2 regions of the Colwellia psychrerythraea 34H genome follow, and region 1 is predicted to be linked to the other one. Evidence: predicted binding sites of a transcription regulator. Region 1 holds the regulator's gene; the other holds the start of a gene.
What was found. Region 1 encodes FliA, which starts transcription of late flagellar genes. Its sites were predicted from a motif close to CTAAAGNTNNNNNNNNNNNNGCCGATA; they were not measured.
Positions count from the first base shown of each region.

Region 1 (8,202 bases):
CGAAAGAACGAAGAACTGAAGTAACAAGTGAAGCTGATTTTTATGGTTCTATGGATGGTGCCAGTAAGTTTGTAAAAGGTGACGCGATTGCCGGTATTTTAATCTTATTCATTAATATCGTTGGTGGCTTGATTATTGGTATGGTGCAGCATGATTTATCTTTTAGCCGTGCTGTTGAGATATATACCTTACTTACTATTGGTGATGGTTTAGTCGCTCAAATACCTGGCTTGTTGTTATCAATTGGTACTGCAATTGTGGTCACTCGTCAAAATACGTCGCAAGACATGGGTGAGCAAGTAAGTAGTCAGCTGGGTCAAGAAAAGTCTCTTTACGTAGCAGCTGGTGTGATGTTTGTGATGGGCGTCATTCCAGGTATGCCTCATTTTGTCTTTTTGCTATTTGCTGCGATCATTGCAGCAGCTGCATTTTTTGGCGCTAGGAATAAAGTAAATCTGAAAGTTGAACTGGAAAAACAAGCACAAGATGAGATAGTTCAACACCAACAAAAAGAAGATGAAGTAAAAGAACTCGATTGGGATGATGTTAATCATGTTGATGTTATTGGTTTAGAAATTGGCTATCGTTTAATTCCTTTGGTAGATAAAGCCCAAGGTGGCGAGCTACTAAGTCGAATTAAAGGTGTGCGTAAAAAACTATCACAAGAATTTGGCTTTTTAGTACCCGCAGTGCATATTCGCGATAATTTAGACTTAGATCCTAATAGTTACCAAATATCTTTAATGGGCGTTGTTGTCGGTACGGCACAAATTAGACATGACCAAGAGCTTGCCATCAATCCGGGACAAGTATTTGGTCAGTTAGATGGCGTAGCAACGAAAGATCCTGCTTTTGGTCTTGATGCAACGTGGATTAACCAAAACCAACGTGAACAAGCGCAAACATTGGGTTATACTGTGGTCGATTCTGCAACGGTGTTAGCTACGCATTTAAGTCAAATATTAACAAATAATGCCGCCCAGTTATTAGGCCATGAAGAAGTGCAAAACCTATTGGACTTACTGGCTAAAAACTACCCTAAGTTAGTTGAAGGCTTTGTGCCTGATACCTTAAGTTTAGGTACGGTTGTTAAAGTATTACAAAGCTTAATGAATGAAGGTGTTGCTGTACGAGATATGCGCTCTATAGTTCAAACCTTGGTTGAATATGGACCAAAAAGTCAAGATGCGGAAGTCTTAACCGCTGCTGTGAGAATTAGCTTAAGAAAATTTATCGTACAAGACCTCGTTGGTGGAGCACAAGAAGTACCCGTCATAACTTTGGCTCCTGAATTGGAACAGATGTTGCATCAATCAATGCAAATGGCAGGAGATGATGGTGCTGGTATTGAACCAGGGTTAGCGGAACGCTTACAACAATCATTAACTGAAGGGTCAAACCAGCAAGAGATGGCTGGTGATACACCAATATTATTAACGTCAGGAATTTTACGACATGTTTTGGCTAAGTTTGTTAAATATACTATTCCAAGCCTACGTGTAATTTCATATCAGGAGATACCTGATGACAAACAAATTAAAATAGTTAGTGCTATTGGGCAGTAACAATCAGTTAAACGTATGCAGGGCATCGTTATAACGTAGAGCTAAATAAGAGGTTGGGTATGAAAATCAGACGTTTTGTTGCCAAAGATATGCGCACAGCATTAGCGCAGATAAAAGAAGAACTTGGCGTTGATGCGGTTATCATGTCCAATAAAAAAATCCCTGAAGGGGTGGAATTGATGGCTGCAGTTGATTACAACCAAGCGGTACCTCCTGCTCAGTTTTCAGAGAATAAACCTCATAAAACTGAAGTACAGGAAAATACACCGAGTGGTAGAGAGATTAGCAACGACGTAGTAAAGCTTGGACAACAAACACCGGTAAACACTACACCCTCAAATCTTAATGAAAATAGAGTTGCGCAAGCACCTGCGGATAGTTTGTCAGCTTTACTTAATCGTCAAGTGCAACAGCCAGCCCCTCAACAATTAGCTTCACAACAAGAGCCCACTAACTTAGGCGATGCTAGCATTGAGCAGCAGTTAAAGAATTTTACCGACCGCCTAAGTCATTCAACTTCTGATGCTATGCCTAGTGAACTTCAACAACAGACAGCTAACACTGAAGCTGAACTATATAATAGTGATCATATTACTGCCAATATATCTAATAATATGTCATCTTCAAGCCCACTTGCTAAAGGTATGAATGATGATGCTCAAGTATCCTCACAAGACTTTGCTAAAATGCAGCAAGAAATGGCTTCTATTCGTTCATTGTTAGAGCATCAAGTATCAGGTTTAATGTGGCAAGATATGGCACAAAAAGATCCTCAACGGGCGGTATTAGTAAATCGATTACTGGCTTTAGGATTAAATGAACAAATAGCGGATCAGATTGCAGGATATGTTCCTGAGCAATCACATGAGAAAGAAGCTTGGTTACAAGCAACACAACTTATCTCTCAACAAATTAATACTACACAGAATGATATAATCAATCGTGGCGGAGTCGTTGCTTTAGTCGGCCCTACCGGTGTAGGAAAAACCACTACTATTGCCAAACTTGCAGCAGGCTTTTCCCAAGTACATGGCAGCGATCAAGTTGCGCTTATTTCTACAGATACTTTCCGTATTGCCGGCTTTGAGCAATTAGCAACCTATGGAAAGATTATTGGTTGTCAGGTGAGTCTGGCTAAAGACAGTCAAGCGTTAGATATATTATTACAGCAGTATTCGAAGAAGAAATTAATCCTAATCGATACTGCAGGTATGGGACAACGAGACATGCGCTTAGCTGAACAATTGACCGCATTAGTATCAAATGCTCGCGTAAGGATTCGAAATTATTTAGTCTTAGCGGCTAATACGCAGCAAGGTGTCATGCAAGAAAATGTAGATCGTTTTAAAAAAGTACCATTATCGGGTTGTATTTATACTAAACTTGACGAAAGTATCAGTATTGGTGAAATAATTACAACTTCGATTCAAAATGGTTTACCAATAGGTTATCTTACTGATGGACAAAGAGTTCCGGAAGATATTAAAGTTGCAAATGCTGAGAAATTAGTTACCCTTGCAGATAAGATGGCGACTAAGTCAGTAAATAATAATGTCACTGTTTTACGGCCGATGCCTGTAGCACCCGCTGCAACGTTATAAGACTCTGGCTAATAGCTAAATATATATAATTAGAAGTAATAATTAAATGATAGATCAAGCGAGCGGCTTAAGAAAGATGCAAGGTTTACAACAAGTTAAAGTAGTAGCCGTGTCAGGCGGAAAAGGTGGTGTTGGTAAAACCAATACCTCGCTGAATACAGCTATTGCGCTAGGACAACTCGGCAAACGGGTTTTAGTTCTCGATGCCGATTTAGGTCTTGCAAATGTCGATGTAATGTTAGGGTTAAGGGTTAAGCGTAATCTATCTCATGTATTGTCAGGAGAGTGTGAACTTGATGACATTATAATTGAAGGTCCTGCTGGCATAAAGATTATTCCTGCAACTTCTGGTTCACAATCAATGGTGGATTTAACGCCATCTGAACATGCTGGTCTCATTCGAGCTTTCAGTGAAATGAAAACACAGTTTGATGTATTGATTGTTGATACGGCTGCTGGCATTTCTGATATGGTCTTGAGCTTCACTCGTGCCGCGCAAGATGTCATGTTGGTGGTTTGTGATGAACCTACTTCAATTACAGACTGTTATGCTCTGATGAAGTTACTGAGCCGTGATCATGGTGTATTTAAATTTAAAGTTGTTGCCAATATGGTGCGTAGTCCGAAAGAAGGACAGCAGCTTTTTGCAAAGCTAACTAAAGTAACCGATAGATTTCTTGATGTCGCAATAGAATTAGTCGCTGTGATCCCATACGATGAAAATATGAGGAAATCAGTTCGTAAACAACAAGTTATAGTAGAAGCATATCCACAATCTCCAGCTTCGTTAGCTTATATAGATTTAGCAAAAAAGGTAAGCCAATGGCCAATACCTAAACAAGCATCAGGGCACTTAGAATTTTTTATTGAACAGTTACTGGCTAATTAACTGACTAACTTAGCATTACTTCAGTGAGAGTAACATTACGTGGTAAAAGTGAATAGCTATAATAATCAAATTGATAAAGCAGCTCTTCTTGAACAACAAACTGTTTTAGTCAAGCGCATTGCTTATCATCTTTTAGCAAGATTGCCAGCAAGTGTTCAAGTTGATGACTTGATACAGTCAGGAATGATTGGTTTATTTGAAGCGGCAAATAATTTTGATAACACTAAAGGCGCAAGCTTTGAAACATTTGCTGGTATCAGAATCCGTGGCGCTATGCTTGATGAAATACGCCGAGGTGATTGGACGCCGCGATCTGTTCATAAAAATAGCAGGATGATCAGTGAAGCGATAAAGCAACTTGAAGCACAATTAGGCCGAGATGTTTCTGATGTTGAAGTTGCTGAAAAATTAGATATTTCACTGAAAGATTACCATCAGATATTGAGTGAAGTAAGTACAGGAAAAATACTTGGTATTGATGATCTTGGTGTTAATGAAGATGCTATTAAGCCAAGTGATGACTATATTGGAGATGATCCATATCAAAGTATTGAGCGAATAGCTTTTAAAAAAGGCTTAACTCAATGCATTAAGTCTTTACCGGAACGAGAAGCTCTAGTACTGTCTTTATATTATGATGAAGAATTGAATTTACGAGAGATCGGGCAAGTACTCGATGTGAGTGAATCACGGGTAAGTCAAATTCATAGTCAAGCGATGCATCGTTTAAAAGCACGTATGCAATCTTGGCAAAGTTAATTAGACTGTGAATAAGCTAGTGATAATGAGTATAAAAAATACCTAATTAGGTAAAATGAAAATGTTAGAAAAAATAATTAATTTTGAATGTTTCGCCGGAGAGTGTCTTGGATAAAAATATGAAAGTACTTGTAGTTGATGATTTTTCAACCATGAGACGTATAGTTAAAAATTTGTTACGTGATTTAGGTTTCACCAACATTCAAGAAGCTGATGATGGCAATACAGCGTTACCCATGCTTCAAGGTGGTGATTTTGATTTTGTTGTGACAGATTGGAATATGCCTGGTATGCAAGGTATCGATTTACTTAAAGCGATTAGAGCAGATGCTAATCTCTCACATATCCCCGTTCTACTTATCACTGCAGAAGCTAAAAAAGAGCAAATCATTATGGCTGCTCAAGCAGGTGTTAATGGTTATATTGTTAAACCATTTACAGCCGCAACATTAAAAACTAAGCTAGATAAAATTTTTGAACGCTTAGCTTAATGTGAAGGCTTTAGTTAACAGTAAATTTGTTAGCTAAATTAAGGTGTTGACAAATATTCCATTAAGGACTTTGCATGAGTATAGCTATGACAGGGCGGATTTCATTAGAGCAAGCAAGATCTTTGGTTGCTTTTTTGGAGTCTGATGAGCAAGACGCAGCGGATGCGATTATTGCTGAGATTCAAAATCCAATCAATTCCGAACTTTTTGCAGAAATTGGTAAATTAACTCGCCAGCTTCACGACTCTTTGACCAATTTTCAAGTCGATTCTAGGTTAAATGATCTTGCTACTACAGATATTCCTGATGCGAAAGAGCGATTGAATTTTGTTATTACGAGAACAGAAGAAGCCGCAAATAAAACTATGGATGCCGTTGAGGCGATATTTCCCGTAGTTGATACCATTGCTGAGCAAGTGGCAACTGTCAATCCTTCATGGACAAAGTTGATGAATAACGAGTTGGACTTGAAAGAGTTTAAATCGCTATGCATTGATATCGATACTTTATTAAAAAATACCGGTAAAGAAACTCAACATATTCATAGCTTAATGACAGATGTATTAATGGCACAAGACTTTCAAGACTTAACAGGTCAAGTTATTCGAAAAGTTATTGAGTTAGTTAGAGAAGTTGAAGAAAGTTTAATCAATATGCTGACAGCTTTTGGCCTGTCTGCAGAAAAAACGCAAGGACCAAGTAATCCTAAAGTAGGTGAAAACCTTGTTGAGGGACCAATTGTAAATGCAGCGAACAGAGATGATGTAGTAGAAGATCAAGATGATGTTGATGATCTTTTATCAAGTTTAGGATTTTAAGGGGAATTACTGCATGTCTTTTGAAGCAGATGAAGAAATTTTACAGGACTTTTTAGTTGAAGCGGGTGAAATCTTAGAATCGCTCTCAGAAGAACTAGTTGAACTTGAAAACGATGTAGATAATGCTGAATTACTGAATTCAATTTTCCGTGGTTTTCATACTGTTAAAGGTGGCGCAGGTTTTTTAAGCCTTGGCGACTTAGTCGATGTCTGTCATGGCGCAGAAAATATATTTGACTTATTGCGTACCGGAAAACGCTCTGTTAATGCAGAGCTTATGGACACCATTTTATCTGCCTTAGATACTGTCAATGACATGTTTGTGATGGTACAAAATAAGGAACCACTTGTTCCTGCAGATGCTACTCTACTCGCTGAACTTGCCCGACTAAGTCACCCTGATGTAAGTACGCCAGCTGTGACTGAAGTCATTGAACAATCAACTCCGACAAATGAAGAATCAAGCTCAAGTGATGAAATGAGTGAAGATGAATTTGAAAAATTATTAGACGAACTACATGGTTCTGGCAGTGTTTCGGCATCGCCAAATCTTAGTGAACCGGCTCCTTATTCGGCACCTACACCGAGTACTGATGGGGCAAGTGATGAGATTTCAGACGATGAATTTGAATCACTATTAGATGAATTACATGGACAAGGTGCTTTTTCAGTTGACGCTGCAGCTTCCACTAACAGCGCTCTAAGTACTTCTAGTGATGATATTGATGACCTTGAATTTGAAAAGTTACTAGATGAATTACACGGTAAAGGTAATGCGCCTAAAGCTGTTGAAAGTTCGGTAACTAACAAGCCTGTTAGTATTCCAACTCCTTCCCCTGAAAAAGAAGTAAAAGCAAAGGCAGCGGTTCCTAAAAAAGTGGCTCAGAAGAAACCTGCTCAGAAAAAATCACAAGAAGAACCAGCAAAAGTTATTGCGAAAAAAGCAGCGGCTACACCAGCACCTCAAGGTGAAACAACGGTTCGTGTGGATACTAAACGACTTGATCAAATTATGAATATGGTCGGTGAGCTTGTTTTAGTAAGAAATAGATTAACAAGTTTAGGTCTGGTTTCTGACGACGAAAATCTAAATAAAGCCGTAACCAATTTAGATGCGGTAACGACTGACTTGCAAGGCGCTGTAATGCAAACACGCATGCAGCCAATTAAAAAAGTTTTTGGTCGCTTCCCTCGTGTTGTACGTGATTTAGCGCGTAGCTTGAACAAAGATATTTCATTGATTTTGGAAGGTGAAGAGACCGATTTAGATAAAAACTTAGTGGAAGCTCTTGCTGATCCTTTGGTGCATTTAGTTAGAAACTCAGTAGATCATGGTATTGAAGCGCCAGATACTCGAGAAGCCATGGGTAAACCTAGAGAAGGTACGGTACTTCTTTCAGCCTCGCAAGAAGGTGACCATATACTGTTAACCATAAAAGATGATGGTGCAGGAATGGATGCAGAAAAGTTGAAAAATATTGCGATTGACCGCGGTGTACTTGATGAAGAATCTGCAGCTAGAATGTCTAATAAAGAAGCCTATAGTCTTATTTTTGCCCCAGGATTTTCGACCAAAACTGAAATTTCAGAAGTTTCTGGTCGTGGTGTTGGTATGGATGTTGTCAAAACCAAAATTACGCAGCTTAACGGTACTGTCAATATTGACTCAGAATTGGGTGTTGGTACTATACTCGAAATCAAAGTGCCATTAACTTTAGCTATACTGCCTACATTGATGGTTGTTGTCGGTAAACAAACCTTTGCTTTACCGCTCGCTTCAGTCAATGAAATTTTTCATCTAGATTTATCAAATACAAATAGTGTTGATGGACAATTAACCATTATCGTTCGTGAGAAAGCGATTCCACTGTTTTATCTAGATCAATGGTTAGTGCGCGACTTTGTTAAAACGTCTCGTGATAAAGGTCACGTAGTTATAGTACAGCTTGGTAATCAGCAAGTAGGTTTTGTAGTTGATAGCTTAATTGGTCAAGAAGAAGTTGTTATTAAACCACTTGATAGGTTATTGCATGGAACACCAGGGATGGCAGGTGCTACGATCACAAGTGATGGTGGTAT
Region 1 is NC_003910.7:1,558,280-1,566,481, forward strand. Features, by position in the region: gene flhA (flagellar biosynthesis protein FlhA) at 1-1,565, shown strand, start outside; gene flhF (flagellar biosynthesis protein FlhF) at 1,625-3,166, shown strand; gene CPS_RS06745 (MinD/ParA family ATP-binding protein) at 3,213-4,055, shown strand; gene CPS_RS06750 (RNA polymerase sigma factor FliA) at 4,095-4,814, shown strand; gene cheY (chemotaxis response regulator CheY) at 4,922-5,305, shown strand; gene CPS_RS06760 (protein phosphatase CheZ) at 5,380-6,123, shown strand; gene CPS_RS06765 (chemotaxis protein CheA) at 6,137-8,202, shown strand, end outside.

Region 2 (8,202 bases), 220 kb from region 1:
GCTCGATTGATTCATTGTAGGTGAACTCGCCATCAACAAATTGACCTATATTGGTTACGCTCAATCGTTCAGCCATTATCGCTGCAGATTTCGAAGTTTTACGAGTAAAATCTCTAAGATCCTCAGCAAAACCATGGGTAGAAATACATTGTGCTAAATCGAGTATTAATGCACTAGTCTTGCCCTTTGACGCACGCAAACACCTGCCGATAATCTGCAAGTACAATCTTAATATCTTGGTCGGTCTAGCTAAAACAACGCAATCAGTGGTGGGATCATCAAAGCCAATCGTTAGCATAGACATATTGATTATTAGCCTAACTTCGTTTGACTTATATCTACGGATGCTTTCATCATTTTCATCAGACGAACGCTGAGAATGAACACGCTCATGTTCAATACCAAGTAAATCAAAAGCCTCAGACAGTGACTCTACATGATTAATAGAGTTAGCAAACAGCATTACTTTACGACCATGAGATAGTGCATCATCAACGGTCTGTTGTGCCACTAAAGAGCAATGTTCCAGTAATATATTATCTAAACCAGAGACACTAAAGTCACCTCGATACATTTTGACAGCACTGTAATCTATCTCTTGAGATAGACTAGGTACTTTGTAAACCGGCTTGGCTAATTCACCCGCTTCAATCAGCATCTTAGTAGTCGTTTCTTCAATCAATTGCATCGACTTATCAATATAAACGCCTAATCTATCAATGGGCGTGGCAGTTAGGCCTATAATTAAGTCAGGAGATAACTCTTCACGCATCGCGATATAAACGCCGCCCATGCATCCCACATGATACTCATCACGTAAAAGCACATCGCACTGTATGTTTAGGTGTTTTCTTCTGCCAAATGACTGCTCCATTACCAAAGTAACATCACCGCCAGCTATATACTTATAACCTGACTTAACAACACTAACAGACAAGCCATTAATAGTGAGGGTGTGCAATAATTGAGGAACCAATGCCGCATTACGTAAACTAATGACGACTTTCTTGTCCGGCATTGCTTGGCACAATTTAAGTATACAGATACTCTTACCGCCCCCCGTAGGTAATGCAATAATGGAGTTAGCTCCAGCGTCAATAGCCTTACGGACGCTGTTAATCTGATAATCTTTTTCTAATACCTTCATGCCATACTACTCGGGCTTAATTCTAGTGTTTATCTGGTAAAATCCAGTAAGTGTTACGTCTTCGTTTTTTACAACGAAACCTCTCTTCAATAAGATTCAGGCCTGATTTAACACAAGTCTTTTCAAGAGGGGGCATCATTATATACCTAAACTACTGCAAGATGCAGAATTGAGCGTGACTAAAGAAGTATTTAACTACAGATCAAGATCAAGATCATAGATAGTTGACTGCTTGAGTTGAGTTTTTTGCTCTTTTTCGCCCAAAAAATAGAGCGTTATTATATATTCAAATTACTTTAAAATGCAGGATTCAGCAGGAATTAGAAAGACATCAAGACAAGGCATTGATTGAATAGAGTGGTTATTGAGGAAAATATGCTCAATATAATTACGTCTGCATTCTCTAATAAGCTGTATTCGTGCCGTGTCCTTCCCGAAACCAATAACATAACATAAAGCATCGAAACTAGCCCTTGGGAGGATACTGAATCAGAGTACAATGGCGTAGATTCAGCTTATCAATTAACAAGAGTACCCTTGCTAATTCCACGAAATTATCTAGGGGTTACTCTTCTTCTGTCTGACTAAAAGAATCAACGAAAGACTGTAATCCTTGTTGCACTAATTCATAGGTTTTATCAATATTAGTAGCAATATCTCCCTCTAATACTTTTAAACTACCAAGTATATCTTTGGCTTCGCTAAAACCTTGCTCAATACCGCCACCAATAATATCAACAAAACTCGCTAACGATTCTTCTGCATCCATTTCCGGGTGCTGCTCTCGATAAGAGCCCAATAACTGAGTGCTAAACGAAACAATACGCTCCGCAGTTGCTTCGGGACTAAAATCAATGCCTGACTCATAAGCATCTTCAACGCTACTTTCAACCCCGCGTTCTTTAAGCGCTTCGTTGATTCCCTGTAAGGCGGTTTTTAACAACAGTGACAGCGGTTGATCACCGACTGTGTTACTAAATTTCAATGTCGACTCTATAATTGCAGCATTAAGTTGTTTTTTATTACTGACAGAAATAGGCTCTTGTACTTCCCCTATTTTTTTCTCATGGGCAAGATCCGATACTTGTTGACCCATGGGTCCATTTTCTTTTTTATCCTGCGCTTTTGCTAAAGATCGAACATCTTGGCTAAAGGTAGCATTGGGTTTAATTGATGAGTCCATAATATCTATCTCTATTTATCAAAGCATTTATTAAAACATATATAAGAGTATCGGCACGGTGAAGTATAACTTAAGCACCAAGTCCTAGAAGTTAGGACAGCTAATTATTTTATTCATTATCGGAAGTATAATCGTCATGTCGCCCGCTCAAATAATAACGTTATTAAGATAAGCCCAATAAACACTAGATTAAGAAATGATAAGCTTGTGATAGTATTTAAGCTACCTGACCACCCACAGTACTATTTTCTCATCAACCTTTGCCTTAAGCCGAGTAACATTTCATGTTCAGCCAGATATCGTCAAAAATTTCAGCTATCCCTACTACCCTCATTACCGGTTTTTTAGGGGTAGGAAAAACGACAGCAATATTGCAATTACTTGCCAATAAACCCAACAATGAAAACTGGGCTGTGCTTGTTAATGAATTTGGCGAAATAGGGATAGATTCTGCATTACTCGCTGGTAGCAGTAATGAACAAGGGGTATTTATTCGTGAAGTACCTGGTGGTTGTATGTGCTGTGCCTCTGGTGTGCCTATGCAAGTCGCGTTAAACCAACTCATTACTAAAGCCAAACCTGACAGACTACTTATAGAGCCGACAGGTTTAGGTCACCCAAAAGAAGTGGTTGAAGTATTAACCAAGGGAAAATTTCAAGAAACAATATCACTGCAGTCAATACTCTGTTTAGTCGATGCTCGAAATCTTATCGATAAGCGCTATACAGAGCATCCATCATTTGTTCAGCAACTCAACGTGGCAGACACCATCTTAGCGGCAAAAGCAGACACCTACTCAGCAAAAGATGAAGAAAACTTAGCGCTATTTATTGCCGAAAATGAGCTAACAGATAAGCCATTACACTTAATGCAGCACGGTAACATTGCCCCTAGTTGGTTAGCGCAACAACCTAAAACAGTAATAGTAACTAAACCAATGATTGGTATTGCGGTCCCCTCTTTACACGAGAGTTCACATACGATTGAACTCGGTTATAAAAAAGAGCGTGAGCAGAGCCAAGCGCTACAAACAAGACTAGCACAAGAGGGATTTATTGAACTCAATAATCATGGTGAGGGTTATTTCAGTAAAGGTTGGATTTTTTCCGACAAGTACCAATTTAACTATAAACAATTATTCGCATTCATAACCGCATTAAAGGCTTCGCGTGCAAAAGGTGTGATACTTACCGAACAAGGGAGTTACGCCTTCAATAAGGCAGGGAGCGATTTTAGCTGCAACAAAGTTACTGATTCAAAAGATAGCCGTATTGAGCTAATTGATACCAATGAAAATGCTTTAAATATTGTTAAAAGCAGAGACTTATTATTGCTAGCGAAAGACGCCATATAGTTTTTAACCACTAAAACTATGATGTAACACTTTATAACAACACTGACTCATAATAGCTATTTATGGCTGGTAATGGCTGGTAATGGCTGGCAATGGCTGGCACCAATGGTGGTGCGACCCTGAACTAAGCAAACCATTACAGGTACTTAGTTCAGCTTTAAATTCTTATTCTGCCTTGCTTACTTAAGCTTTTTTCACAAACTTGGCGGTAACCATCATTTCACCTGCTCCATCTACTTTACAGTCGAGTTGATGATCTTTACCTTCTACTATTCTCCTGATAACAGCTTTAGTACCCACTTTAAGTACTTGAGAGCTACTTTTAATTTTAAGGTCTTTAATCATAGTAACTTTGTCGCCTTCATTCAACAGAGTTCCATTGAAGTCTTTAACGGTAAAAAGTTCTATTTCAGCAAGCTGTTCTGATGGATTCCATTCATGTGCACACTCAGGGCAGATCAACAGGCTTTGATCTTGGTAAATAAATTTGGAATTACATTGGGGGCATGGTGGAAGTGACATAAATTTCTGCTTTAATAATTTTATTTTAATCATATCTCAAATACTAGATTTCATCGACATTCCTTTTGGTAGTGCCAGCTAGCCTACTATGGGATTACTAAGAAGTGTCATTAAGCACTGCATGAACATTAATAACTCAAATACCCTCTACTTAACTGACACCTTAACTAGCACTTTTATGAATGTTCATTGATCCGTATCAACTCCCCGTACGAATAGTTAATCAAGAGATATAAAACAAGAGAAGATCAATAACTTCAAGCCGCTCACACGCTAAAGTAGCACTATTAAGAAGAGACTTAACTACTAAAAAAAAGACGCATAAAGCTTTACCTTTTATTCGTCAATGAGAGCTTACTTATGAGTATTGATAATTCACAACAGCGCATAAATCCTGACAACGTTGCTTTTGGTAATGTTTATATAATGACCCATTCAATTTTCTCAAATGTGATTAAAATTGGTTGCACTTCTGATGATACTGAAGAGTATGCAAAATCACTTTCGGCGAAAGGTCCTGGTGATTATAAATTGTATTTTTCTTTGCCTTGCAATAATCCATGCCAGATTAAAAAACAGTTAAGAAAACATTTCGATGCTGAACAATACGTTAATGAGTTTTATGAAGTTTCTCCAGAAATAGCAAAAAGTGTATTAAAAAGAGAATTGATGAAAATACCTGTTTTAAGCATCCATTAAACGGCTTTAATGCAAACAAAACACCTTAGTTAACTCAATACTGATCCCAATAAGGATCGTTACCAAAGCGTTCAACCAAAAAATCGATCAAACTACGCACTTTAAGCGGTAAGTGTCTGTTCGGCGGGTAAACAGCGTAGGCATGCATACTTTCTATTTTATAATCTGCTAATACTGGAACAAGTTTTTTAGTGGCTAAAGACTGCCAGACAATGAAACTAGGTAAATAGGTGATACCGTGATTTGATTCCGCCAATGACTTAAGAAAATCGCCATTATTGGCAATAATATGCGGCTCAAAATGCACAATATGTTCTTCACCCTCTTTATTCAATAATTTCAGACCGCCTTGGTCTAAATTGCCATATTTAATCACTTTATGGTTTTTCAAATCATTTGGCGTTTTTGGCTCTCCCTGTAATTTTAAGTACTCAGGACTCGCACATAACACATGTTTTATCGGCGCAATTTTTCGAGCTTGCAAGCTCGAATTATCTAACTGGCCAATGCGAAAAGCTAAATCGACGCCCTGCTCAACAATATCTATTTTTTGATCGGAGAAATTAATGTTTAACTTTAAATCGCTATGCTGCTGCAAAAACAAATCAAGTGCCGGTGCCAAGTGAGTCAGCCCAAACGATAACGGCACCGCAATATTTAGTGTGCCCTCTAATGCTCTTTTACTGCTAGAAGTTTGGCTGTTTAATTCATCCACTTCATCAATAATAAGTTTACTGCGTTGGTAATAACGCTGACCTGCTTCGGTAATACTGGACTTTCGAGTGGTACGATTGATTAACTTAATACCCAGTTTTTGCTCTAACAAAGATAAGCGCTTACTTACCGCAGACTTAGCGATATTCATCTGTTCTGCTGCTTTGGTAATACTGCCCGTTTCAACAACACGCAGAAAAATATACATATCTTCAAGTTGTCCCATATCATCTCCAAAATGATCAAGAAAGATTGTTTCCATTTGGTTAACTATGTTTTCAGTTAACTAATGTTTATTCTCATAATGTAAACAATTAATATTTGTTCATCAAGTTTCAATCACAATCTGATGATTGAATAGACTATTTTTTAAGATAAACGTAGAGCATAAAGATGGCTCAAACGACGAACAACAATTTATTGGAGAGCTTTCTATTATGATCAAACATTATCCCTATAAAAGTCTTGGTGGCGCTAATCACGGTTGGCTCAAATCTAAGCATCACTTTAGTTTTGCTAATTACTATAATCCTACCCGCATGGGTTTTGGAAAGTTACGTGTAATCAATGATGACTGGGTTGAGCCAGGTATGGGCTTTCCTTCGCACCCACACCGAAATATGGAAATTATTAGTTTTATTCGTTCAGGTGAAATTACCCATCAAGATAGTACGGGTAATAAAGGCATAACTAAAACAGGTGAAGTGCAAGTGATGAGTGCCGGAAAAGGTATTGTGCATTCAGAATATAACCGCACCAAAGATCCGTTAACCTTTTATCAAATTTGGCTTGAAACCAATAAAAATGACGTGACGCCTCGTTGGGAAAGCAAAAAGTTCCCCACTAAGCAGGCAGCTGTACTTACTTTATTAGCATCAGGTTATCCAGAAGATAAGGATAAAGCCCTTTTTATCAACCAAGAAGCACGCATCTATGGTGGTAAATTAGCTAAAGGTACTCTGATTGAGCAAGACATTAGACATCAAGCTTACATATTAGCCTCTGATGGTATGTTCAAAGTTGAGGACAGCTCCGCAAATATAACGATGAACAAAGGTGATGGTGCCGAAATCAGTCAATCAAGTTCAATACGATTGAGAGCAACTACAGATTGTGAAATTATTATTATCGACACCATAAAATAGACACTAATTGCTGCGATGAATGCAAAATGACTACAAAAAATGACAGTGTTCATTTTTGTTCATCAGGGATGATGAACAAAGGTAGATACTCTTTGAGCAGCAATTCAAGGAACTTTAACCACAGTAACAATCAGTTAACTTACCCTTGAAAAAACTGAGTAAATTAAGGCTTACACAACAGCGAAAATTCCCCATAAACATTACGCATAAAATTCCGATAAAGAGTCACTTTAAACCTAACGAAGCTAGGTTAATAAATAAAATACGGTTAAAATAGACAGAAGTCACACTCAACAGACGTTTTCCCTTGAATCTACTTTCACCGTCACCAATGATAAGCTCCTTCATTAGTCTTGCACTTTTTATTGGCACACTGTTTAGCGCTCCTGCGCAAAGTGATCATGTGCATGAACAAGGCAGCAAGAAAAAAATAATTTGGCTAGTCGAAGACAAACTTGAAAACATAGATCTATTAGCTAAAACCTCTGCGGAAACATCAACTGCTTCTTATATTGAAAATTTAATTATTCAGCAATTAACCCAATACAATATTAAAATAGAGCGAGTGACCGCAAGTCGCATGAATCGAGTACTGCAGACAAAGGAAAATGCCTGTGTAGCCAATAGAGCAAGTACACCAAAGCGTAGGGAATATTCGCTCTTTTCAGATCCTCAAAGCTTTTACCTAACTCATAAACTTTACCGCTTTGATCCAAAATCAGCGTTACCAAAACAATTATTTAATGCTGAGGGAGAAATTAAAGATCTGCCTAAGGTATTTAAGTTATTACCTGAAAAAACCATAGGTCTTGCACAGGATGTTTCCTTTGGTAATTTTCTTGACCAGCAAATACACAAAATAAAACCCGAAAACATCTATTACCGTGGCGGCAATAAGCGTGTTGTCGCACTATCGTCCATGTTATATAAATCACGCGTCGACTTTGTACTTGCCTTACCCGTGGATATAACCCCAAATGAAGCCCAAGAGCAGCTGATAGAACAATATACTATTGCTGGAGCGCCTCCTTATCTCATTGCCCATTTCAACTGTTCAAATAGCCCATTGGGCCAACGTGTTATTAACGATATTAATGACATATTAGCCAAGGTTTATAAAACTAAAGACTATTATCAAGCACACAAAAAATGGTTCTCAGACAAACAACTGGCTGATTTACAAATTTTTCTAGCTGAAAATTTCGCTGAAAAACACTACATCAACCCAACGCAATAAGACTCACTGTGGGCTCCCTCAGCCCTACTCTGTTTACTGAATTCATAGTTAACGTGAGTTTGATGTAGAAGCTAAATAAAGATCGAAACAAAAATCCCATGCAAGCCTACTTATGCCGTTGAGCAAAAATGTGCTTTTGTGAATAAAGATAGAAACAAATGTGGCAGTAAGTTTTATTTATTAAAAAAGTACCAAAAAAC
Region 2 is NC_003910.7:1,335,507-1,343,708, reverse strand. Features, by position in the region: gene CPS_RS05795 (DEAD/DEAH box helicase) at 1-1,147, opposite strand, end outside; gene CPS_RS05790 (DUF5610 domain-containing protein) at 1,713-2,330, opposite strand; gene CPS_RS05785 (CobW family GTP-binding protein) at 2,615-3,685, shown strand; gene CPS_RS05780 (zinc ribbon domain-containing protein YjdM) at 3,869-4,207, opposite strand; gene CPS_RS05775 (GIY-YIG nuclease family protein) at 4,568-4,906, shown strand; gene CPS_RS05770 (LysR family transcriptional regulator) at 4,941-5,882, opposite strand; gene CPS_RS05765 (pirin family protein) at 6,058-6,765, shown strand; gene CPS_RS05760 (transporter substrate-binding domain-containing protein) at 7,073-8,002, shown strand.
Region 2: the regulator FliA is predicted to act here: its motif matches at 2,379-2,405, upstream of CPS_RS05790 (DUF5610 domain-containing protein).